4 regions of the Quadrisphaera oryzae genome follow, and region 2 is predicted to be linked to each of the others. Evidence: riboswitches for the same ligand, from Rfam matches in the RefSeq annotation. Region 2 holds a riboswitch; each other region holds the start of a gene.
The links. Region 2 has a riboswitch for S-adenosylmethionine ahead of H7K62_RS12040 (amino acid permease). Riboswitches for the same ligand answer to the same signal wherever they lie in the genome.
Positions count from the first base shown of each region.

Region 1: it holds a riboswitch for S-adenosylmethionine, as region 2 does, so the genes downstream of both, H7K62_RS03005 (MetQ/NlpA family ABC transporter substrate-binding protein) here and H7K62_RS12040 (amino acid permease) in region 2, are expected to answer to the same signal.
Region 3: it holds a riboswitch for S-adenosylmethionine, as region 2 does, so the genes downstream of both, H7K62_RS15965 (O-acetylhomoserine aminocarboxypropyltransferase/cysteine synthase family protein) here and H7K62_RS12040 (amino acid permease) in region 2, are expected to answer to the same signal.
Region 4: it holds a riboswitch for S-adenosylmethionine, as region 2 does, so the genes downstream of both, H7K62_RS08655 (bifunctional o-acetylhomoserine/o-acetylserine sulfhydrylase) here and H7K62_RS12040 (amino acid permease) in region 2, are expected to answer to the same signal.

Region 1 is NZ_JACNME010000001.1:629,877-635,550, forward strand. Features, by position in the region: gene H7K62_RS02985 (phosphatase PAP2 family protein) at 1-530, opposite strand, end outside; gene H7K62_RS02990 (ATP-binding protein) at 523-1,542, opposite strand; gene H7K62_RS02995 (methionine ABC transporter permease) at 1,640-2,308, opposite strand; gene H7K62_RS03000 (methionine ABC transporter ATP-binding protein) at 2,310-3,386, opposite strand; gene H7K62_RS03005 (MetQ/NlpA family ABC transporter substrate-binding protein) at 3,389-4,393, opposite strand; SAM riboswitch class IV at 4,509-4,619, opposite strand; gene H7K62_RS03010 (GAF domain-containing protein) at 4,851-5,674, shown strand, end outside.
Region 2 is NZ_JACNME010000005.1:237,996-243,669, reverse strand. Features, by position in the region: gene H7K62_RS12060 (phosphatidylserine decarboxylase family protein) at 1-1,061, opposite strand, end outside; gene H7K62_RS12055 (MmyB family transcriptional regulator) at 1,124-1,528, opposite strand; gene H7K62_RS12050 (WapI family immunity protein) at 1,720-2,250, shown strand; gene H7K62_RS12045 (GNAT family N-acetyltransferase) at 2,463-3,443, shown strand; SAM riboswitch class IV at 3,729-3,837, shown strand; gene H7K62_RS12040 (amino acid permease) at 3,900-5,303, shown strand; gene H7K62_RS12035 (NtaA/DmoA family FMN-dependent monooxygenase) at 5,300-5,674, shown strand, end outside.
Region 3 is NZ_JACNME010000009.1:132,319-137,992, reverse strand. Features, by position in the region: gene H7K62_RS15975 (Na+/H+ antiporter) at 1-1,281, shown strand, start outside; gene H7K62_RS15970 (OsmC family protein) at 1,326-1,793, shown strand; SAM riboswitch class I at 1,855-1,951, shown strand; gene H7K62_RS15965 (O-acetylhomoserine aminocarboxypropyltransferase/cysteine synthase family protein) at 2,127-3,500, shown strand; gene H7K62_RS15960 (LLM class flavin-dependent oxidoreductase) at 3,497-4,837, shown strand; gene H7K62_RS15955 (Hpt domain-containing response regulator) at 4,945-5,658, shown strand.
Region 4 is NZ_JACNME010000004.1:12,031-17,704, forward strand. Features, by position in the region: gene H7K62_RS08650 (DUF4192 domain-containing protein) at 43-1,248, shown strand; SAM riboswitch class IV at 1,337-1,452, shown strand; gene H7K62_RS08655 (bifunctional o-acetylhomoserine/o-acetylserine sulfhydrylase) at 1,510-2,823, shown strand; gene metX (homoserine O-acetyltransferase MetX) at 2,820-4,004, shown strand; gene H7K62_RS08665 (universal stress protein) at 4,136-4,498, shown strand; gene H7K62_RS08670 (RNA polymerase sigma factor) at 4,796-5,674, shown strand, end outside.

The DNA.
Region 1 (5,674 bases), on a different contig from region 2:
GCCCACCCGACGTGCATCGACGGCATCGCCGCGAGCTGGTCCACGCCGCTGGTGCCGATCGGCGGGGACGCGGACCACCACCCCGTGCCCGCGGTGTCCGAGACCACGTCGACGTACCCCGGCAGCAGCCGGGGCGGGGCGGTGGGCAGGAGGAAGTACCCCACCAGGGCCGCGGCGGTGGTGGCGAAGAACGCGTTGCGCACCGCCCGGTAGCGCTCGGGCAGCCGCCAGTACGCCAGCGCGAGCACCGCGGGCGTGACCGTGTAGTGCAGCGCGGAGTACCAGGCGGAGGAGAGCACCGACAGCAGCGGTGAGGCCGCGGTCGCCCGGTCGAGCAGCAGCTCGGGCGCCAGGCCCACCGACTGCTCCAGCGCCAGCAGCGTCCGGGCGTGGGCGTAGGCCCCGGAGACGTCGTCCCCCGCGAGGCGCTGGACCGACTCGTAGGCCAGCAGGAAGGCGACCACCAGCAGCGCCTCGACCCACAGCGCGGGTCGTCGGCCCCGCCGGGCGGCGCGGGGCGGCTCAGTCACGGGTCGCAGCGATGACCTCGTCGAGGTAGGCGCGGCGCACTGCGCGCTGCAGGGGGGAGGGCCGGGAGACGCTGAGCAGCGTCCCGTCGAGCTCGGTCAGCCGCTCGGCGGCCTCCACGGCGTCCCGGTAGGCCTGCGCCCGCTCCGCCGTGCCGGGCGGCAGCTGGAGCACCACGGCCACCCGCTCCTCCCCGGCCGCGACGGCGCGGCTCACCTGGTGGCGCACCTGCCGCCGCACGTCGTCGAAGTCCCGCGCCGCCCGGTCGAGGCGGCGGGCGACCTCCAGGCCCGCGGCCGAGACCCTCGCGGGGTCCCCCGCGCTCGGCTCGGCAGCGTCGGCAGCGTCGGCAGCGTCGGCACCGTCGGCACCGTCGGCACGGGCCAGGAGCACCAGCTGCAGCTCGCGCAGGACGTCGTCCATGTGCTCCTTGGTCGACAGCAGGTCGGCGGCGTCGATGAGCGGCAGCACCACCTCCCGCGTGGAGCCGGCGGCGGGCCCCGGGACCACCAGCTCCCGGGAGGGGTCGTCGGAGCCGACCTCGTCGCTCCAGGCGGCGAGCAGCTGCTCCACGCTGAGGTCCGCCACGTCGGGGACGGGGTCGCTGGCGGGGTGCTCGTCGATCTCGAACCAGACGCTCTTGCCCGCCCCCCGGGATGGCCCGGCCCCCCACCGGGCCACGAGCCGCTCCACCAGCGCGAGGCCCCGGCCGCTCATCGCGGAGGCGCTGGGGGCCACCAGCACGGGCATGGTGGTCGACGCGTCGCGGACGCTGACGCGCACCCCCGCGTCGATCCGCTGGACGACGACGTCGAAGGCGCTGCGGGCGTGCAGGACGGCGTTCGACGCCAGCTCCGAGACCACGAGGCCGGCGTCGTCGGCGACCGGTGCGAGCCCGCTGGAGGAGAGCACGTCCACGACGAAGCGCCGCGCGGCGCGGACCGAGGCCACCTCCGGCGGGTACGACGTGGTGGCCAGCGAGCTGCGCACCGCCGGCAGGTCTTGCGTGGACACCGCTCGCCCGTCCACAGGTCTCCGCTCTCGAGCCCGGCCGTCAGCGTGCTCGGCGGCCGGCTCCGAGGGTAGGCGACGCGGCGGGGTCCGCGTGCGCTCAGCGGCGCATGACGGCGCGCGCCAGCCGGTTGCCGAGGAGCTGCCCCAGCACGACGATCGCGACGATGGCCACCAGGGCGGCGTAGACGATGCCCCAGTCGTACTGCTGCGAGCCGTAGGAGATCGCATAGTCCCCCAAGCCGCCGCCACCGACGAGACCGGCCTGGGCCGACATGTCGACGATCCCCACGAAGATGAAGGTGTAGCCCAGGACCAGCGGCCCGAGGCCCTCCCGGACCACCACGCCGAAGAGGATCGCGCTGCGCGAGGCCCCCATCGAGCGCGCCGCCTCCACGACGCCCGGGTCCACGCCCACGAGCGACTGCTCGACGATCCGCGCGACGGCGAAGCCCGCGGCCAGCGCGATGGCGAAGGTCACGGCGCCCGTGCCCAGCGTCGTGCCGACCACGAGCCGCTGCAGCGGTCCGACGGCCAGCAGGAAGATGACGAAGGGGATGGGCCTGATGATGTTGACCAGGAGGCCGATGACGGCGAAGACGAGGCGGTTGCTGAAGAGGTTGCCGGGGCGGGTGGCGTACAGCGCCACCCCGAGCACCAGCCCGACGACCCCCGACACGGCCATGGCCACGCTGACGATGAGCAGCGTCTGCCCGATGGCCCTGACGTAGACGTCCGTGCTGTCGAGGAAGCCCGCGAAGAAGTCCACCTCAGTCCTCCTCGTCCACGACGACGTCGCGCCCGCGCAGCGCGGCCAGGGCCCGCCGCACGGCGTCGTCGTCGCCCGTCAGCTCGTAGGTGAGGGAGCCGGCGCGGCGCTCGCGCACCTCACCGACCCCGCCGAAGACCAGCTCCGCGACCACGCCGGCGTCGCGGAACGCGCCGTCGACCAGCTGCTGCAGGCCGGGACGGTCCGTGATGCGCACGGTGACGAGCCGACCGGGGTGGTGCTCGCGCAGCCGGGCGAGGGCCTCGCGCGAGGGCCGGTCGTGGGTGGCGGAGCGCACGAAGCGCTGCGCGGCAGGGGTCTTCGGGGCGGTGAAGACGTCGTAGACGTCCCCCACCTCCACCACGCGACCGCCCTCCATGACCGCCACCCGGTCGGCCACGCGGCGCACGGCCTCCATCTCGTGCGTGATGAGCACGATGGTCACGCCCAGCTCGGTGTTCACCCGCCGCAGCAGGGTGAGCACCTCCTCGGTGGTCTCCGGGTCCAGGGCGCTGGTGGCCTCGTCGGCCAGGAGCAGCGGCGGGCTGGTGGCCAGCGCCCTGGCGATGCCCACGCGCTGCTTCTGCCCTCCGGAGAGCTGCTCGGGGTGCGCGTGCGCGCGCTCGAGCAGCCCGACGAAGTCGAGCAGCTCGGCAGTGCGCCTCTCGCGCTCGGCCTTGGCGACCCCGGCCACCTTCAGCGGGTACGCCACGTTGCCGGCCACGGTGCGCGAGCTCAGCAGGTTGAACTGCTGGAAGATCATCCCGATGCCGGCGCGGGCTGCGCGCAGCTCCTTCTCGCCCAGGCGCGTGAGGTCCTGGCCCGCCACGCGCACGCTGCCGGAGGTCGGCTGCTCCAGGGCGTTGACCAGGCGCACGAGCGTGGACTTGCCGGCGCCGGAGTAGCCGATGACGGCGAGCACCTCCCCGCGCGCGACGGTGAGGCTGACGCCGTCGACGGCGGTGACGGTGCTGCCGCCGCGGTCGAAGCGCTTGGTGACGCCCTCGAGCTCGACGAGGGCGTCACCGGAGATCCGGGACCCGGAGGGTGCCGGCGAGGCGGTGGACGAGGCGGACACGGTCAGCCGGCGGCCTTCGCGGCCTTCGCGTCCTGCTCGACCTTGGCGAGGTCGGCCTGGAGGTCGGCCGCGGACTTGTCGACGACGACGGCGCTGGGGTAGTCCTTGGCGAACACGGCCTGGACGGCCGGGTCGTGCCAGAGCTTCGCGAGCGCCAGGTAGGTCTTGTCGTCCTTGTCGGCGGCACGCGTCACGAAGACGTTGACGTAGGGCGCCGCGGCGGCCGAGGCCGGGTCGTCGGCGACGATGATCTGGGCCTGCGTGAGACCGGCCTTGACGGCGTAGTTGTTGTTGACCACGGCGGCGGCGGCGGAGCCGCTCTGGAGCGCTCCGGCGGTCTGGTCGGCGGACACCGGCGTCACCTTGACCTTCGAGCTGGTGATGTCGTCGGTGGTGGAGAACGCCGAGCCGCCGCCCTCGAGCTGCACCAGACCGGCCTGCTGGAGCAGGAGCAGGGCGCGGGCCTCGTTGATGGCGTCGTTGGGGATGGCCACCACGGCGTCGGCGGGCAGGGAGGCCGCGTCCTTGACGGACGTGGAGTACAGCGGCAGCGGGTAGACGGCGGTGGCGCCGATGGGCTCGAGGTCGTCACCGGAGGTGACGTCGTAGTTGGCCAGGTACTGGATGTGCTGGAACTGGTTGAGGTCGGTCTCGCCCTGGACCAGCGCCGGGTTGGGCAGGCTGTAGTCCGAGAAGTTGACCAGGTCCACCGTGACGCCCAGCTGGCTCTTCGCCAGCTCGGTGTAGGTCTTCCAGTACGGCAGGGAGCTGTCGGAGACGCCGATCTTCACCTCGGGCTTGTAGCCCTGGCTGGAGGCGGTGCCGCTGGCGGCGGCAGCGCCGCCGCCACCACCGCTGCGGCTGCCCAGCAGCCACGCGCCGCCGCCGACCACCACGAGGAGCAGGACGACGGCCACGACGACCGCGACCACCGGCACGCTGCGCTTCGGCTTGGGGGGCAGGACGGGGCCGCCGCTGGGCGTGGCGCTGGGGTCGGTGCTGGACATGGTCGCTCCCGGGACTCGTGCGGGGGTGGGTGTCGCGAGCGGGCGCGGCGGGACGGAGGTGGCGGTCAGCGGCGCCGGCACAGCGCGGGCGGTGGCACGACAGCTCCTCGGAGGTGGTCCGCTCTTGCCGTGCAGGGCTGCACGACCGGGTCGTCACCTGGAGCACCCCGCCGCGGAGGAGGGTTGCCGGACAGCCAGCCAGGGCTTGTCGCTGTCACTCGTGACCTGAGGACGACGGTACGAAGGGCGTCCAGCCGCCGTCAAACCGGGGGCTGGTTCTGTGACCTCTCCGTGACCGGCGGCGCAGCGCTGGCAGCGCGAGAAGCCCTCACCCTCACGGGGCCGGCGCGTCATGGGCAGAGCCCTCTCGCCGGCCGCGGCGCCGACCGACACCCCAGGACCGGCACCGCTGCAGCAGGCGCGGCGGTGACCGGTCCAGGACCCCCGGGGAGGGACCATGACCACGCTGGTCGATCACGGCGCCGCGCTGTCGGTGCAGCTGTCGTCTGGGGAGGGCGCCCTGTGGGCGCGCTGCGCGGACTTCACCCTCGGCGGGCTCGCCGCCGACGCCGGGGCCAGCTTCGAGATGTGGGGCGTCGCGCGGGTCGTGGCGGGCGGGTGGACCGCGCTCGCCGGCAGCGGCGACGTCGTCGCGGCGGTGGGCACCGAGCACCCCTGGCAGGACACGCTGTGCGCCTCCCTGCAGCGGGGCCCCGAGGCGGCCCTCGCCGGGGACCTGCGCCGGCGCCGCGACCCCGAGCTGCGCGCCAAGGCCGAGCGCTTGGGCGTGCGCGCCTACGTCGGCGCGCCGCTGCTCGACGGGGGCCGGGTGGTCGGCAGCCTGTGCGGCTGGTCCCGCACGCCCGCCACCGACGACGACGCGCTGCGGGCGCGCGTCACCCGCAACGCCGCCTTCCTCGGCACCACCCTGGGCCGGGAGCTGCACCGCACGGGCCAGGAGCGCGAGCAGGACTGGGCCTCCCGCCCCGCCAGCCGCGACCACCTGACCCGCCTGCCCGACCGCCGCTCGTGGGGGGCGCTCCTGCAGCGCGAGGACGACCGGGCCCGCGGCCTCGCCGAGCCCGCCGCGGTGACCGTGGTGGACGTCGGCACGGTGAGCTCCACCCGGGCGCTGCGGCGCCTCGCGGGCGCGCTGGCCGAGGCCGCGGGGCCCGCCGGGGTGGTGGCCCGCACCGGGGCGCGCCAGTTCGGCGTCCTGTCCACCAGCGCCGGCGAGCAGGGGCCGCTGGCGGTCTCGGCGCGGGTGGTCGAGCAGCTCCG
Region 2 (5,674 bases):
GGGTCGATGAGGCACGAGGACACCTCGAACATGCCGATCCCCACGAACGCCATCTGGCCGATCGCCGGGTCGTCGGCGTCGATGACGATGATCGCCCGGGTCGCCACGTGCGCGAGGTAGGCCTGGGAGTTCTGGGGCTCGGTGGCGTCGCTGCCCTCGGAGTCCGCCTCGGAGTAGTACGTGCCGGGCTGCACGAACGCCCGCACCACCGTGCCGCTCACGGGCGCGTGCCAGCGGTGGTAGTCCGTGGCGGACAGGAAGGCCTGGTAGACCGTCCCGCCGACGAGCTCGTCGACCACGGGGTCGCCGGCCAGCAGGTCGTGCAGGGAGTACGGCTGCTCCTTCACCCAGAACTCGTCCTCGCGGGCCACGTCGGCGCGGATGGCGTACGGCGTCGACTCGCACGCGCTGACGATGACCGCGTCGTCGTCGGGGGAGGCCACGGGGCGCTGCCCCTCGCGGAAGCGGCGGGTGAAGAAGTCGTTCCACGACGCGAAGCCCCAGTGCTCGTCGTCCGGGTCGTGCACGAACTGCTCGATGCCGATCGCCTCGCGGGCCGCCTCGCTCTTCCACCCGCCGGGGGCGTCGGCGATGACGTAGCGCGAGTCCGGGCCGTCGAGGAACTCCTTCCAGGCGTTGAGGAGCGTGCGCAGCTCGGCGTTGACCGTCGGGTCGCGGTACAGGGCGTAGCCGGCAGGGGTGGCGGTGGTCCAGTCGAGCACCCCGCCCAGCGGCAGCATCACCATCGAGTCGGCGTCGAACTCCGGCGCGCTGCTGAGCACCACGCTGATGGAGCGCAGCAGGTCGTCCACGCTGTGCAGGTGCCGCTCGCGGTAGTCACGGGTGGTCGGCACCTGCTCGACCATGCGCTGCACCTCCATCCGCACCACCGGGTTCCGGGAGATGAAGTCGGCGAGCTCCTGCACGGCGGGGTGCAGCGGGGCGTCGCCCGCCGCCTCGACCCGCTGGCGGTGCCCGTGCAGCCACGCCTCCAGGGCCTCCTGCTGGGACGGGAGCCAGCCCGCGTGGCGGGTGGTGTTGACGCTGTGCTCAGAGGCCACGTCCGGGAACGTAGGACGCCCGGCCCGGCTCCGCTCGTCTGGGCGCTCGCTGTGCGGTGCTCCTACCGGACGCAGCCCCAGCTCGGGCGGTGGAAGACGCGCTCGCGGGTGACGAGCCCGCCGACGTCGTGCCGGCCCCACCCGTCGGCGAACTCCGGCCAGCGGTCAGCCGTGCGCGCACCCCGGGGTCGGTGAGGACGAGGCGCAGAGGTTGCGGCGCTCCGGCGAGCTCCGGGCGATGCCGGGTACAGCTGCTCCTGGTCGGCGTTCCACCCGACGACGTTCCAGTGCCCGTCCAGGGCGAAGGCGGGGCTGTCGCGCAGGGCGTCGAGCAGGCGCTGCAGGGCGGCGGCTCCGCCGTCGTCGTCCTGAGCTGCTGCGGAGGACGACGACGAGGGTGGCAGCCCGGCGAGGGAGCGCACGTACCGCAGCGCCGCAGCGCCGCAGCGGCCAGCGGCGACGAGCACAGCGGACCGCACTGCTTCGCTTCGCTGTCGTCTGTCTCCGTGCACGTCTCGGCACGCCGGCCATCGAGGCCGCTGTCCGTCGCAGATGGGATCGCTCACCGCGCGTCCTCGGTGTGCCCGGCTTGTGCTCCATGCCGCTGTCCGACTCACTCGGACGCCGAGCCGCAGCATCGCCACGACAGACTCATCACGTGCGACTTGGCGAACCCGGCGGCGACGTCCTCGACCTCCAAGTGGTCGGCTACGAGTTCGCCTTGCGCGAGCTGGGGACCGAGCTTGATGAGTGGGACGTCAACTGGCTCGTGATCGCCGGGCGCGTGCAGCTGGCCGATGGCAGGACGTGGCGGTTCCGCGATCCGGCGCTGCTCGCCGGCGAAGCCGCGGAGCTGCTGAGTTGGCTACAGGACGACGTGCGCCTGTCGCCGCCTATGGTCGCTGACGTCGTCGGCACTTCAGGCAGCGACTGGCCGCGGGAAGCCGACGCAACGGGTAGGCACTGGCTGTCCTTCATCGAGCCGACCCTGGCCTTCGCGACGGTCCGAGATGAGGGTGAGGCGCGCTTGTTGGTCGGCTTGGCGCTGGAGTGTGCCGAGCCGGCCGTGGACGAGGCGGCGGACGAGCCTGGCTGGTCAGTGATAAGTGTGCCCTGGTCGTACGAGACGGCTCAGCGTGCTGCTGTGGAGTGGGCGCGACAAGTACAGGCCTACCCGCCGCGCGCGTAGGCATTGCGCTCCCACAGGTGCGGGATCCTGTGCAGCCGACCGCTGCCTAGCCAACGTTGCACCGACCACCACTCACCGCAGGCCACGGTGCTTCGAGTCCCGGCCGGGTAGTGGGGGCCCCGTCCGCAGCCATCCTCCTGAGCTGCTGTCACATTGCGGCCTCGGTGTTCCCTCGCTCGCCCCATTGCGCGCAGCTGCGGGAGGATCTCCGGGTGGGAGCCGAGGACGGAGCGTTGTGGTTGCGCGCTTGGGAACCCGCTGACGCCCCCGTCGTCGCCGGCCTGCTTGACCTCGACGCCGACCCACTGTGGGTTGCTCAGTGCCACGCGCTGCACGGGCCACCGCGCGACGGCGAGCGATGGCGCCGCACGCTGGTCGCCGTCATGGGGGATCGGGACGGGAGGGTCGTGGGGGCGGCGACCGTGGCGCGCAACTGGGTCCACCCGGGCCAGTACTCCTGCGCAGTCGACGTCCACCGCGCCTGGCGCCGCCAGGGGGTTGGGCGACGGCTGCTGGACGGCGTACGCGAGGTGCGGCCCGAGACACTGCCGCTCATGAGCAAGCTGCGCCCGTCGAACGCTGCGGCCATGGGATTCCTCGCCGCGGCCGGAGGTGGCGTTCGCCAGCGCAGCCCAGGGCAGGTTGTCGACGTTGATGATCATCGCGTGCTCGCCTGGGCCGAGCGGCACAGGGCAGCAGCGGCGCACAGCGGTTTCCCTGGATTGCAGACCGAGTCACTGGACAGGCTGGACGCCGAGCAGCTGGCGCAGGCCTTCGCCGAGCAGTACCTGTGGGTGCACGCTTCGTGGTCGCCGGTCCCGACCGGGGCACCTCGGCGCGCGCTGGAATCGGTCGCCGCCGCGACAGCGGCGGAAGCGGACCGGGGGTGCAGCTCAGGAGTCTGGTGGAACGGTCGCCTCATCGCGATGGTGCTGGTCTTCCCAGCTGAGGTCGGGTGGGAGGTCGTCGCGGAGACGGTGGTGCGTGATGTCGCGGCGGCCGGCGTCCCGCCTCAGCTGACTGGGGTGGATGTGCTGCGCGGTGCCTTGGCTCGGACCATTGCTGAGGTCGCCGGTCGGGGCGGGGGCCTGCTCGAGCTGGACGGTCACGTGGACGACCCCCACCTGCAGTCTGCGCTCGACGGACTGCCGCTTGCGCAGCTCCGACCGTTGCTGCTGGTGCAAGCCCCGTGAGCTGACACGGGCCGACCTGGCCCATGTCAGCTTCAGGCTTGCGCACGATCTCGCGCCAAGGCGTCTCACCCACGACCACTGACCGAACACCCTGCCCCATGTCGCTACGAGCGCCGTGACGTCGAGTGACCGAGTCTCAGACGCCCTGTTCGGTGGTCGTCTCGCCCAGGGCGCGGTGAACGAGACCGGTGATGGCCGCGCACCTCGCCCTCGGCGCAAGGCGGTGACCGGACACGCCCATCCGTCTTTGACGGGTCAGTCAGTCTCCTCCTAGAGTCCGGTCCCGGTCATGAGCGGCAGCCTCAGGCCCTGGCTGGCTGCCCAGCAACCCTCGTCCGCGTGGGGTGCTCCAGGTGAAGACCCGGCCGCGCAGAGCGCGCGGCAAGAGCGGACCTGCGAGGAGACGTCATGGCGCACGCGCCTGCCCGAGCGAGCACCTCTGCCAGCACGAGCACCGTGCCGGAGGCAGCGGACCTGCACCGCGGCCTGAAGACCCGGCACCTGGTGATGATCGCCCTCGGCGGCGTCATCGGGTCCGGGCTGTTCATCTCGTCGGGCTACACGATCTACCAGGCGGGTCCACTGGGCGCCGTCATCGCGTACGTCATCGGCGCCCTCGTGGCGTGGCAGCTCATGACGTGCCTCGGAGAGCTGGCCGTGCAGATGCCGGAGTCCGGTGGCTTCCACGTCTACGCCCACCGCATCCTCGGGCCCGGCACGGGCTTCACGACGGCGTGGCTGTACTGGCTGTGCTGGGTGGCCGCCATCGGCTCGGAGCTGACCGCGTCGGGCCTGCTCATGCAGCGCTGGTTCCCCGGGGTGCCGGTCTGGGTGTGGTGCGCGGTGTTCGCGGCGCTGCTGCTGGCGGTCAACCTCGCGCCGGTGCGCCTGTACGGGGACACCGAGAGCCTGCTCGCGGGCGTCAAGGTGACCGCCGTCGTCGTCTTCATCGTGGTGGGGGCGCTCGCGATCGTCGGGATCAGCGCCTCCGGGGCGCCCGCACCGCTGCTGTCGAACTTCGTCACGCCCGACGGGCTGCTGCCCGCCGGCATCGGCGGCGTGCTGGTGGCGGTGCTCGCGGTGTTCTACGCCTTCTCCGGCACCGAGCTCATCGCCATCGCCGCGGGCGAGACCGACGACCCGGCCCGCGTGGTCCCCAAGGCCGTCCGCACCACGATGGTCAGGCTGGTCGTCTTCTTCATCGGCGCGATCGTCGTCATGGCCGCGCTCGTGCCGTACGCGCAGCTGGGCAGCGCCGACGAGTCCGTCGAGAGCAGCCCGTTCGTCACCGTCTTCGCCGCCTCCGGCATCCCGTACGCCGCTGACGTCATCGCCGTCGTCATCATCACCGCGCTCATGTCCGCCGGGGTGTCCGGGCTGTACGCCTGCTCCCGGCTGCTGCGCTCGCTGGCCCTCGCCGGTGACCTGCCGAAGGCCTTCGCCCGCACCGACCGGCGGGGCATCCCCGCGCTGGCGGTGGTCGTCAGCCTCGCCGGTGGCCTGGTGTCGCTGGTGAGCTCGTACGTCGCGGCGGGCACCGTGTACGTGGTCCTCGTGTCGGTCGCGGGCTTCGCCGTGGTGGCGGTGTGGGCGGTCATCGCGCTCGCGCAGCTCGTGCAGCGCCGGCGTCTACGGGCGGCCGGGGTCGACCCGGCCTCCCTGCCGTACCACTCGCGCTGGTACCCGTTCGCGCCGCTGTTCGTGCTGGTGGCGTGCGCCGTCTCGGTCGTCGCGTCCCTGTTCGACGGGGCGCAGCGGACCGCGACGATCATCGGCGTCGTCTTCACCGCCGCCTGCTACCTCGTGCACCGCCTGCGCCGCGGTGCGTCCTCGTCCAGCGCAGAGAAGGTCCCCGCATGAGCAAGCCCCTCGTCGTCGCCCTCTACGAGCAGGCCAGCGTCGGCTGCGGCGGCGCCCCCGGCCTGTGGACCCACCCCGCCGACGACCGCGTGGGCGTCAACAGCCTCGACCGCTGGCGCCACGTGGCCACCACGTCGCAGCAGGCGGGGCTGCACGCCCTCTTCCTCGCCGACGTGCTCGGCCTCTACGACGTGTACGAGGGCTCCCTCGACGCCGCCGTGGGGGAGGCCGTCGAGGCCCCCGCCAACGACCCCTTCGCCTACGTGCCCGCGCTCGCCGAGGTGGCGCGCGACCTCGCCTTCGTGGTGACGGCCTCCACCACCTACGAGCACCCGTTCTCCCTGGCCCGGCGCTTCGCCACGCTCGACCAC
Region 3 (5,674 bases), on a different contig from region 2:
CTGGCGCGCAGCCTGCCGCGGCGCAACACCACCGTGCTGCGCGCCGAGAGCCTGGTCAACGACGGCACGGCGCTGGTGGTCTACGGGCTGGCGGTGGGCGCGGTGGTCGGGGACCAGGAGCTGGCCGCGGGACGCGTCGCCGGCCTGTTCGCGCTGTCCTACGCCGGCGGCGTCGCCGCCGGGCTGCTCGTCGCGTGGGTCCTCGACGTCGTCCGCCGCCGCCTGGACGACCCGCTGCTGGAGAGCGTCGCGTTCCTGCTGACACCCTTCGCGGCGTTCCTGCTGGCCGAGCTCGTGTACGCCTCCGGCGTCCTCGCCGTGGTGGCCGGGGGCCTGCTGACCAGCCGGCTCGGCCCCCGCACGCGCCGCGCCGACGCGCGCCAGCAGTCCGAGGCGTTCTGGCGGGTCACCACCTACCTGCTCAACGGCGGGCTCTTCGTGCTCGTGGGGCTGGAGGTCCAGTCCGCCGTGCGGGGCCTGAGCAGCGTGGGGCTCCGGCAGGGCGTCGCCGTGGCCCTCGGGGTGACGGCGGCCGTGGTGGGCGTGCGCTTCGCCTGGCTGTGGACCACGCCGTACCTCATCCGCGCCCTCGACCGCCGCCCCGCCCAGCGCGACCTGCGCGCCCCGTGGCGCTCCCGCGTGGTCAGCGGCGTGGCCGGCTTCCGCGGGGCGGTGTCGCTGGCCGCCGCGCTCGCGGTGCCCCAGACCACCGCCTCCGGGGCGCCCTTCCCCGAGCGCGACGTGGTGGTGTTCGCCACCGTGGTGGTCATCGTGCTGACCCTCGTGGTGCAGGCGCCCCTGCTGCCCGCGGTGGTCCGGTGGGCACGGCTGCCACCGGACACGGCGCTGGCTCAGGAGCGGCTCCTCGCCCAGCAGCACGCCACGCGGACCGCGCTGGAGGCGCTGCCCGGGCTGGCGGCGCAGCTGGAGGTGGACGACGACGTGGCCGAGCGCGTCCGGCGCGAGTTCCTCAAGAGGCTCCTGCTGCTGGAGCGGGAGGCCGAGCAGGCCCAGCTCGTTCCCGCCGCCGGCCCGGACGGGAGCGGCGGGAGCGGCGCGCGCGGGGGCGGCCCGACGGCCCTGGCCGAGGTGGACGCGGAACGGGTGGCCCGGCGCGCGCAGGACGCCGACGCCCTGCGGCTGGCCCTGCTGCACCGCAAGCGGGAGGCCGTGGTGGGCCTGCGCGACGACGGCCACATCGACGACACGGTGCTGCGCCAGGTGCAGCACCGGCTCGACCTCGAGGAGGTGCGGCTGTCCCACCGGGAGCAGGTCGAGTGATCCGCACCTGGCGACCCGTCGCGTGCGACACGTAGTGTCGGCGCATGCCCATCAAGCAGACCGTCCCCTTCGTCGTCGACGCCGAGGGCACCGGTGTCGCCCAGCGCCTCGTGGTGGCCGGTGACCACGAGCACGTCTTCACCGCCGACACCTACCCCTCCTTCGGGGGCGACGACGCGGCGCCCAGCCCGCTGAGCTACCTGCTCGGCGCCCTCACCAGCTGCAACCAGGTCACCGGCAGCCTGGTCGCCTCCAGCCTCGGCGTGGCGCTGGGGAAGTGGTCGTTCCACATCCAGGGCGACCTGGACCCCTCCGTCATCGCCGGCGGCGCCGAGGGCAACGCCAACTTCGACCGGGTGGCGGTCAGGGTCACCGTCGAGACCGACGCCGCCGACGACGTCTTCGAGACCTTCCACACCGAGACCGAGCGGCGCTGCCCCGTCACCCAGATGTTCAAGCGCAGCGGCCTGGCCTACACCAGCGAGTGGACCAAGGCGCCGCTGTCCGCCTGACCTCCCCGGAGCACGGCGCGGGCGGTTGACGGTGGGGGCGGAGCGCCCCTACCGTCAGCCCCGACCATCCAGAGCGGCCGAGAGACGTGGCTCGTCGACGCCGCAGCAACCAGAGCAGCCCCGGCTGCCTCAGGTGCTCCCGCCACGGCCGATGGAGGACACCCGTGCTCACCCGACGCCTGCACATCGACCTCGCCCTCACGGCGGGCGGTGGCTGTCAGCGCTGACCCAGCGCTGACAGCCCACCCACCCCCCCCGCACCAGCCGCGGCGCACTCACGGGCGCGCCGCCGCTGCTGCGGCGCCGCACCGCGGCGCGCCCGAAAGGCCCCCGATGACCGCCCAGACCGCCACCCCCCGCTCCCTGCCCCGCCCGACCCAGCCGGCCCTGCTCCCGCCGGTCGCCCGCGAGGCCCGCTACGGCTTCACCACCCAGCAGGTGCACGCCGGCGCCGACACCGGACCCGTCGGGCACGGCGACCGGGTGGCGCCCATCCACGTGTCCGCGGGGTTCCGCTTCGAGGACCCCGACACGGCGGCCGCCCGGTTCTCCGGGGAGGCGGACGGCTTCGTGTACTCCCGCATCGCCAACCCCACCACCGCCGCCCTCGAGCGCCGCCTCGCGGCCCTGGAGGGCGGCGCGGACGCCCTCGTGGTGGGCTCCGGCCAGGCGGCCATCACCACCGCGCTGCTGGGCCTGCTCCAGAGCGGTGACCACCTCCTCGCCTCCGACCACCTCTACGAGGGCTCGCGGGGGCTGTTCTCGGAGAACTTCGCCCGCTTCGGCATCGAGGTGGACTTCGTGGAGGACCACGCGGACCCCGCCGCGTGGCGCCGCCTGCTGCGCCCCACCACCCGGGCGCTGTTCGCCGAGTCCCTGTCCAACCCCCGCAACGAGGTCCTGGACGTCGCGGCCGTGGCCGGCGTCGCGCACGCCCACGGGGTGCCGCTGGTGGTGGACAACACCCTGGCCACGCCGTACCTGCTGCGGCCCCTCGAGCACGGCGCGGACGTGGTGGTCCACTCGGCCAGCAAGTTCCTCTCCGGGCACGGGACCGCGCTCGGCGGCGTCGTCGTCGTCGGCAGGGGGTTCGACTGGGGCGCTCACGACGACGGCGGGGCCCCGCGCTTCCCGCAGCTGTCCGAGCCCAGCGCGGTGCTCGGCGGGCGCAGCTGGGCCGATCTGCACGGGGAGCGCTGCTACGCCGAGCACGCCCGCCACCACGTCGCCGCGCGCTTCGGGCCGGTGCTCTCCCCGTTCAACGCCTTCCTCGTGCAGCAGGGCGTGGAGACCCTGTCGCTGCGGATGGCCCAGCACTGCCGCAGCGCGGCGCTGCTGGCCGCGTGGCTGGAGCGCCACCCGGCCGTCGAGCGGGTCGACCACGCCAGCCTGGCCTCCAGCCCGTCGCACCAGCGCGCCCGCCGCTACCTGCCGCGCGGCTCCGGAGCGGTGCTGGCGGTGACCCTGCGCGGCGGTGCGCCGGCGGCCCGGCGCTTCATCGGGGCGCTGGAGCTGTTCAGCCACATGACCCACCTCGGCGACGTCCGCTCCCTCGTGGTGCACCCCGCGTCCACCACCCACGCCCACCGCACCGAGGCCGAGCGAGAGCGCGCCGGCGTCCACCCCGGCACGGTCCGCCTGTCGGTGGGGATCGAGGACGTCGAGGACCTCCAGGCCGACCTGCGCCGCGCGCTGGACGCCGCATGAGCCGGCTGCAGCACGTCGGCTACTTCTTCTCCCGCGGCTTCGGGCCGCAGGGGTGGGGCCGTCCCGACTGGGCGTGGGGCTGGGACTGGCGCCGCCCCGACGTCTACCAGCAGGCCGTGCGCGAGCTGGAGCAGGCCGGCGTGGACCTCGTGGTCATGGAGGACGCCGTCTCGGTGGGGAACCCCGAGACCCTCGAGCTGCGCGTGCGCAGCGCCTACGGCGGCCCCAAGCACGACCCGCTGCTCCTGGCCCCGTACCTGTTCGCGGCGACGTCGCGCATCGGCCTGGTGCCCACCGTCAACGCCGGGATCACCCCGCCCTACCTCGCCGCCCGGCAGGCGGCCACGCTGCAGCACCTGTCCAGCGGGCGGTTCGGGCTCAACGTGGTCACCGACACCGGCAGCGCCCGGCACGTCAGCGCTGAGCCCCCGCTCGACCACGACGCCGCCTACGACCGCGCCGACGAGTGGACCGGCCTGGTCAGGGACCTGTGGCGCTCCTGGGAGGACGGTGCCCTCGCCGGTGGTGACGGCAGCTCGGCCACCGGCCGCTACGCCGACGGCAGCCGCATCCGCGCTCGCCACCACGAGGGCCGCTACTTCGACGTCACCGGTCCGCTGAACGCCGCCCCGTTCGACGACGGCCGGGCGGGGGAGCCCCTGGTGGTCTCCCCGGGCGGGTCGCCGCGCGGCCTGGCGTTCGCGGGAGCCCACTCCGACGTCCAGCTGGCCTACGCCCCGCTCGACGCGGCCAGCATCCGCGCCTACCGCGCCCGCGTGCACGAGGCGGCGCGAGCCGCCGGTCGCCGTCCCGACGACGTGCGCGTGCTGTTCTGGGTCAAGGCCGAGGTGGTGGCCTCTCGCGAGGAGGCCGAGCGCGTGGTGGCGGCCTCCCTCGACCCCAGCGACGCCGACCTCCTGGCCGTGGCCGGCCACTGGTCGAGCGACCTCGAGACCGACCTCACCGCGCACCGCCTCGACGCCCCGCTGCCCGCGGGGGCGTTCGGCCAGCACGTCTCGCGGGGGACCCTCAAGGGGTTCTTCGCGGGCGTGGAGGACCCCGGCGCCGCGACGCTGCGCCAGGTGCTGGTGCGCCGCTCCCGCAAGGGCCTGGTCAGCGAGGGCGAGGGCCTGGTGGGCACCGCCGAGGAGGTGGCGGACCTCGTCGAGGCGCTGGGGGAGGAGGCCGACAACGACGGCGTGCTGCTGTCGGGCGACCTGCACCCGGTGACGCTGCACCGGCTGCTCGACGAGCTGGTGCCCGCGCTGCGCCGGCGCGGCGTGCTGCGCCGCGAGCTCGGCGACGGCGGGGCGCGCGCCAACCTCTTCGACTTCTAGCCGCACCGCTCAGGTCGCGGGCCCTCCGCGCCGATGCACCGGGGGAGAGCGGGCCGTCGCCCGCTGCCGGAGCCCCGCTGGAGGTCGGAGTGGTCAGCGTTCTCGTCGTGGAGGACGACGACGTCTCGCGCGAGCTCATCGCCTCGCGCCTGCAGCGCGCCGGGCACGACGTGCGCGCCGTCGGGTCCGCACCGGCGGCCAGGACCCAGCTCCACGACGCCCTGCCCGACGTGCTGGTCAGCGACATGTTCATGCCCGGTGGCAGCGGCCTCGGCCTCGTGGCGGACCTGCGCGGGTCCACCGACACCGCCGGCCTGCCCGTGGTGTTCCTCTCCGGCCGCGCCCTGCCCGCCGACGTGGAGGCGGGGCTCGCGCTCGGCTGCAGCTACCTGCGCAAGCCGTTCCCGGTCACCGCGCTGCTCGACGCGGTCGGAGAGGCCGCCGCGGCTCCCAGCCGTGTGGTCGCGGCCGCCGTGCGGGCCCGTCTGGCGGACCTCGGCGACCTCGACGACGCCTCAGAGCGCCGCCTGTTCCGCCGGCTGCTGACCTCCTTCGCCGAGCAGGCGCCCTCGTCGCTGGGCCAGCTCGGCGCCGCGGCGCGCCGCGAGGACGCCGCCGAGGTCGAGGCGCTGGCCCACCGCCTCGCCGGGAGCGCCGCCAACCTCGGCGCCACCCGGCTGGCGGGCCTGCTGCGCGCGGTCGAGGCCGACGCCGGCGAGGGCCGCGTCCCCGACCCGGCGGCCCTGCGCCCCCTGCGCCTGGAGCTGGGCGTGGTGCGCCGCGCCGTCGGCGCGGTCGCCCGCGAGCTCGCCGACGGCTGAGCGGCCCCACCGCGGC
Region 4 (5,674 bases), on a different contig from region 2:
AGGCCTTCTGGTGCCGGGGCCGCGGCCACCAGCGTTGACCCCGTGGAGCAGCCCGGAGCCAGCGTCATCAGGAGCAGCAGCCCGTTCGAGGTGCTGTCCCTCGCCGAGCACACCCTCGGCTTCCGCCCCCGCGAGAGCCTGCTGGTGGTCAGCCTGCGGCCTCCGAGGTGGCGCACCGGGGTGGTGGGGAGGGTGGACGTCGCCGCGGTGGACGAGCCGGAGGTGGTGGACGCGGTGGTCCGCCACGTGGTGGCGGACGGCGCCGGGCGGTGCTTCGTCGCCGTGGTCACCGACGAGGGGTGCGTCCCGCCGGCGGAGAGGGGCACCCGCCGCCGGCTGTCCCTGGTGCCCCCGCTCCGGGGCGGGCCGGAGGTGCCGCGGCCGCGGTCCTGGACCGGTGACGGCCTGCTGCCCCTGCCAGGGGCCGACCGCGCCGCCCACGTGTGCGCTGCCCTCGTCCGCGCCGGTGTGGAGCCCGAGCCGTGGCTGCTCCACCGCGGGCGCCTCTACTCCTACTCCTGCGACCGGGGCTGCTGCCCGGCCGAGGGCCTCCCGCTGGAGCGCCTCGGGGCCACGCAGGTGGCGGCGGAGATGGTCCTCGCCGGGCGCGTGCTCCCCGCCGACCGCGCGGGCTGGGAGCGCGGGCTGCGCACCGCGGTGGCGGCGGCCGGGTCGGGTGGCTCGGGTGGCCCGGACGAGCCGAGCGGTCCCCAGGACGCCGGTGATGCCGCGGTCACCGAGGCGCTGGCCGACCTGGCGTCGCGCGGCAGGCCCGGCAGCAGGGCCCTCCGGCGCACCTGGAGCCGCCTGCTCGCGGACGAGACCGCCGCACCCGGCGCGGGTCTGCGCCTGCCCGCGGCCAGCGCGGCGGAGCTGCTCGACGGCCTGCGGCGCCTGCCCCTGCGCGACCAGCTCCTGGCGACGGCGGTGCCCCAGGCCCTGCCGGACCTGGCGGCGGCCCCCGGGGCCGCTGCGGACCCGGACGCCGCCCTCGCCGTGCTGCAGCAGCTGGCCCGCCGGGCGACCGGTTCCTGGCGCGCCGCGGCCACGGGGTGCGCCGCGTACGTCGCCTGGTGCGCCGGCTCGGCGCCGGCTGCCGGGGTCTGGGCCGAGGCGGCGCTCGAGCTCGACCCCGGGCACTCGCTGTCCGCGCTGGTCCTGCAGGCCGTGAGCATCGGTCTGCCGCCGCCCGGCCGGGAGCGCGGCCGGGAGCGCGGCCGGGAGCGCGGCGCGCCGCTGACGGGGTGACGGGGAGGACCGGCCGGTGGGGTGACAGTGGTGTCCACATGCTGAGACGAGGTGGAGTGCCGCTGCGGCGCTGCCTATCCTCCGATGAGGTCATGAGCGCCAGCGCGAAGCCCCGGCTCGCTGGCCGGCAACCCCCGCCCGCGGTGGGGTGCCCCGGGTGATGACCTGGCCGCTCCCCGACCGGGGCAGCGGCAAGCGCGGGCCACGGGCCCGGCGGGCGCTGGCCCGTCGCGCCCTGGCCCTGAGGTCAGGGGAGTACCTGTGAACGACGGTTGGTCCTTCGAGACGCGGCAGATCCACGCCGGCCAGACGGCCGACAGCGCCACCGGCGCCCGCGCCCTGCCGATCTACTCCACGACGTCCTACGTCTTCGACGACGCGGCGGACGCCGCAGACCTGTTCGCGCTGAAGAAGTTCGGCAACATCTACACGCGGATCATGAACCCCACGACCGACGTGGTGGAACAGCGCGTCAACTCCCTCGAGGGAGGCGTCGGCGCGCTCGCGGTCTCCTCGGGGCAGGCCGCCGAGACCCTGGCGCTGCTCAACGTCGCCGAGGCGGGCGACCACGTGGTGGCCAGTGCCAGCCTCTACGGCGGCACGTACAACCTGCTCAAGCGGAGCCTGCCCAAGCTCGGCGTGCAGGTCACCTTCGTCGAGGACCCTGACGACCTGGAGGCGTGGCGGGCCGCGGCGACGCCGCGCACCAAGGCCTTCTTCGCCGAGACGGTCTCGAACCCCCGCTCGCACGTCCTCGACATCAGGGGCGTCTCCGGCGTCGCGCACGAGGTGGGGGTGCCGCTGGTCGTCGACAACACGGTGGCGACGCCGTACCTGCTGCGTCCGCTGGAGCACGGCGCCGACGTCGTCGTCCACTCGGCCACCAAGTACCTCGGCGGCCACGGCACCGCGATCGCCGGCATCATCGTCGACGGCGGCCGGTTCGACTACGGCCAGGGCGACAGGTTCCCGGGCTTCACCACCCCCGACGACAGCTACAACGGCCTCGTCTTCGCGCGGGACCTGGGCGTCGGCAGCCCGCTGGGCGCCAACCTGTCGTACATCCTCAAGGCGCGCGTGCAGCTGCTGCGCGACCTGGGAGCGTCCCTGGCCCCCTTCAACAGCTTCCTCATCGCCCAGGGCCTGGAGACGCTCAGCCTGCGCATCGAGCGGCACGTGGCCAACGCCACCCGCGTGGCGCAGTGGCTCGAGGAGCGCCCGGAGGTGCTGTCCGTCTCCTACGCCGGCCTGCCCTCCAGCCCCTGGTACCAGCGCGCGCAGGAGCTGCTGCCGCGCGGTGTCGGCGCCGTGGTGGCCTTCGAGATCGACGGCGGTGCCGAGGCCGGCCGCCGCTTCGTGGAGGGGCTGGGCCTGCACAGCCACGTCGCCAACATCGGTGACGTGCGCAGCCTGGTGATCCACCCGGCCTCCACCACCCACAGCCAGCTGGACGCCGAGCAGCAGCGCGCCGCGGGGGTCACCCCCGGCCTGGTGCGCCTGGCGGTGGGCCTGGAAGGGATCGAGGACATCCTCGCCGACCTCGAGGCCGGCTTCACCGCCGCGAAGGGCGCATGAGCGGGGCCGCCCGCGGGGAGGGGCCCGGCGCCACGCGGCCGGGAGCGCGCCCGGCCCGGGCGCAGCTGCCGGTCAGCGGCGGCTGGCGCGAGGGGGACCCGGTCGGCGACCGCCTGTTCGCCGACCTCGGCCCGCTCGCCCTGGAGGCCGGGGGGTCCCTTCCCGCGGTGCGGCTCGCCTACGAGACCTGGGGGCGCCTGGACGCCGACCGCAGCAACGCCGTGCTGGTCTGCCACGCGCTCACGGCCGACAGCCACGTCGTCGGGGCGGCCGGGCCGGGCCACCCGACGCCGGGCTGGTGGTCCGAGCTCGTCGGCCCCGGGCTGGCCATCGACACCGACCGCTGGTTCGTCGTGGCGCCCAACGTGCTCGGCGGCTGCCAGGGCAGCACCGGCCCGTCGTCCGAGGCGCCCGACGGCCGCCCGTGGGGCAGCCGCTTCCCCTACCTGACCATCCGCGACCAGGTGGCCGCCGAGGTCGCCCTGGCGGACGTCCTCGGCGTGCAGCGCTGGGCGGCCGTCGTCGGCGGCTCGATGGGCGGCATGCGCGCCGTCGAGCACGCCGTCACCCACCCCGACCGCGTGGAGCGGCTGCTCGCCGTGGCCACCACGGCGCGGGCCACGGCCGACCAGATCGCCTGGTGCGCCCCGCAGCTGGCGGCGGTGCGCTCCGACCCGGGCTGGAACGGCGGCGACTACTACGACGCCGCCCCCGGTGAGGGCCCCCACCGCGGCCTGGGGCTGGCGCGGATGGTCGCCCACACCACCTACCGCTCCGCCGCCGAGCTGGACGCGCGGTTCGGGCGGTCGGCGCAGCCGGGGGAGCAGCCCCTGGGCGGCGGCGGGCGCTTCGCCGTGGAGTCCTACCTGGAGCACCACGCCGACAAGCTGGTCCGCCGCTTCGACGCCGGCTCCTACGTGGTGCTCACCGAGGCCATGAACAGCCACGACGCCGGTCGCGGCCGCGGCGGCACCGCCGCGGCCCTTGGGCGCGTCACGGCCCGCACCCGCGTGGTGGCCGTCGACACCGACCGCCTCTACCCGGTCGCGCTGTCCCAGGAGCTGGCCGACGGAGTGCCCGGCGCCGAGCTGGACGTCGTGGCCTCGCCCTACGGGCACGACGGGTTCCTCATCGAGAGCGAGGCGATCGCCAAGGTGGCCGGGGAGCTCTTCAGCGCCTGAGCGCGGCCCCGGGAGGGCCGCGACCAGCGCTGGTGCGCGTCGCGGCCTCCCGGGTGGGTAGGTTCGCCCCACGGCGAGACGCGCCGTGTCCGCCTGCTGCCCGTCAGCGGCGGGGGAGCGATGGGGGTGCGATGGCGGTCGTCGTGGGCTTCGCCGGGACTGACGAGGGACGGGCCGCGCTGGCCCGGGCGGGGCAGGAGGCGGCCCTGCGCGGCACCTCGCTGCTCGTGGTCGACACCGGCCGCGAGCCGATGCCCGCCGCGGAGCTGCAGGCCGCTCTGGACGGGCTCGACGTCGACCACCAGCTGGTGCCGCCGGGTCCCCTGCGCGACGCCGCCGAGGAGGTCATCACCGCCGCGGAGGGCGCCGAGCTGGTGGTCATCGGCCTGCGCCGCCGCTCCAGCGTGGGGAAGCTGATCCTCGGCGCGAACGCCACGCGCATCCTCCTCGAGTCGCCCTGCCCGGTCATCACCGTCAAGCCCGCCGCCTCCTGAGGCGGTCATCAGAGGCCACCGGGCGCCACGAGCCGCCGACCAGGGGCCCCGGCAGCGCCGCTGCCGGGGCCCCTGGTGCGTCCGATCGGGCGGCACCTGCCGTCCTGCCCGGAAAGTCCCGGGCGGTGGCCCGCACCGCCTCCTGCGCGTGGCACAATGGCTTGCCAAGGTCCTCGGCGACGCATGCCCTGTTCCGGGTAGACCGGGAAGCAAGGCGGCACCCCGGGCGTTGTGACACCTGTCAGGGCGGCGTGACCGCCCCTCAGCCAGTGATCCGCAGTCGACGAAAGGCAGTCCGTGTCGTCGGTCTCCACGCCCACGCTCCCGCCGGAGTTCAGCCACCCCAGCCTGCAGGAGCTCCTGCGCGAGGGCACCGCGAGCGGCTCGGTCCAGGCCGCGTCGCTGCGCTCCGCCTGCGAGGACGCCCAGGTGCCCATGAAGCGGATGAAGGCCGTGCTGCGCGCGCTCGAGGCGGCGGAGGTCACCGTCGTCGTCGAGCAGCCCGCCGCGCCGGCCCGTCCCGCCCGCGCCAAGACCACCCGCGCCGCCGCCCCGGCCGCCCGCACGACCACCCGCCCCGCCGCGAGCCCCGCCGCCCCGGCGGACGAGGCCGAGGCGCCCCGCCCGGCCCGCGCCGTGGCCGCCGCCACCTCGCGCCGCGCCGCCTCCGCCACCGCGACCCTCGAGGCCGACGGCGAGGGCGCCGCAGCCCCCAAGCCGCGCGCCGCCGCCAAGCCGAAGGCCGCCAAGGCCCCCGCCAAGCCCGCCGCGAAGGCCGCGAAGGCCCCCGCCAAGACGGCCGCCAAGGACGCTGACGACAGCTCCCCCGAGGACGAGAGCCCCGAGGACGTCGAGGCGCTCGTCGGCGAGGACGCCGAGGCCGACGCCGCCATCGAGGTGGCGGACGAGACCCCGGAGGTCGCCGCCGACGTCGAGGGCGACTCCGAGGACGAGGACGCCGCCCCCGCCGCCAAGGCCGCCGACAGCGACACCGGCTTCGTGGTCTCCGACGCCGACGACGACGACGCGCCCGCGCAGCAGGTCGTCTCCGCCGGCGCCACCGCTGACCCGGTCAAGGACTACCTCAAGCAGATCGGCAAGGTCGCCCTCCTCAACGCCGAGCAGGAGGTCGAGCTCGCCGAGCGCATCGAGGCCGGTCTGTTCGCCGAGGAGAAG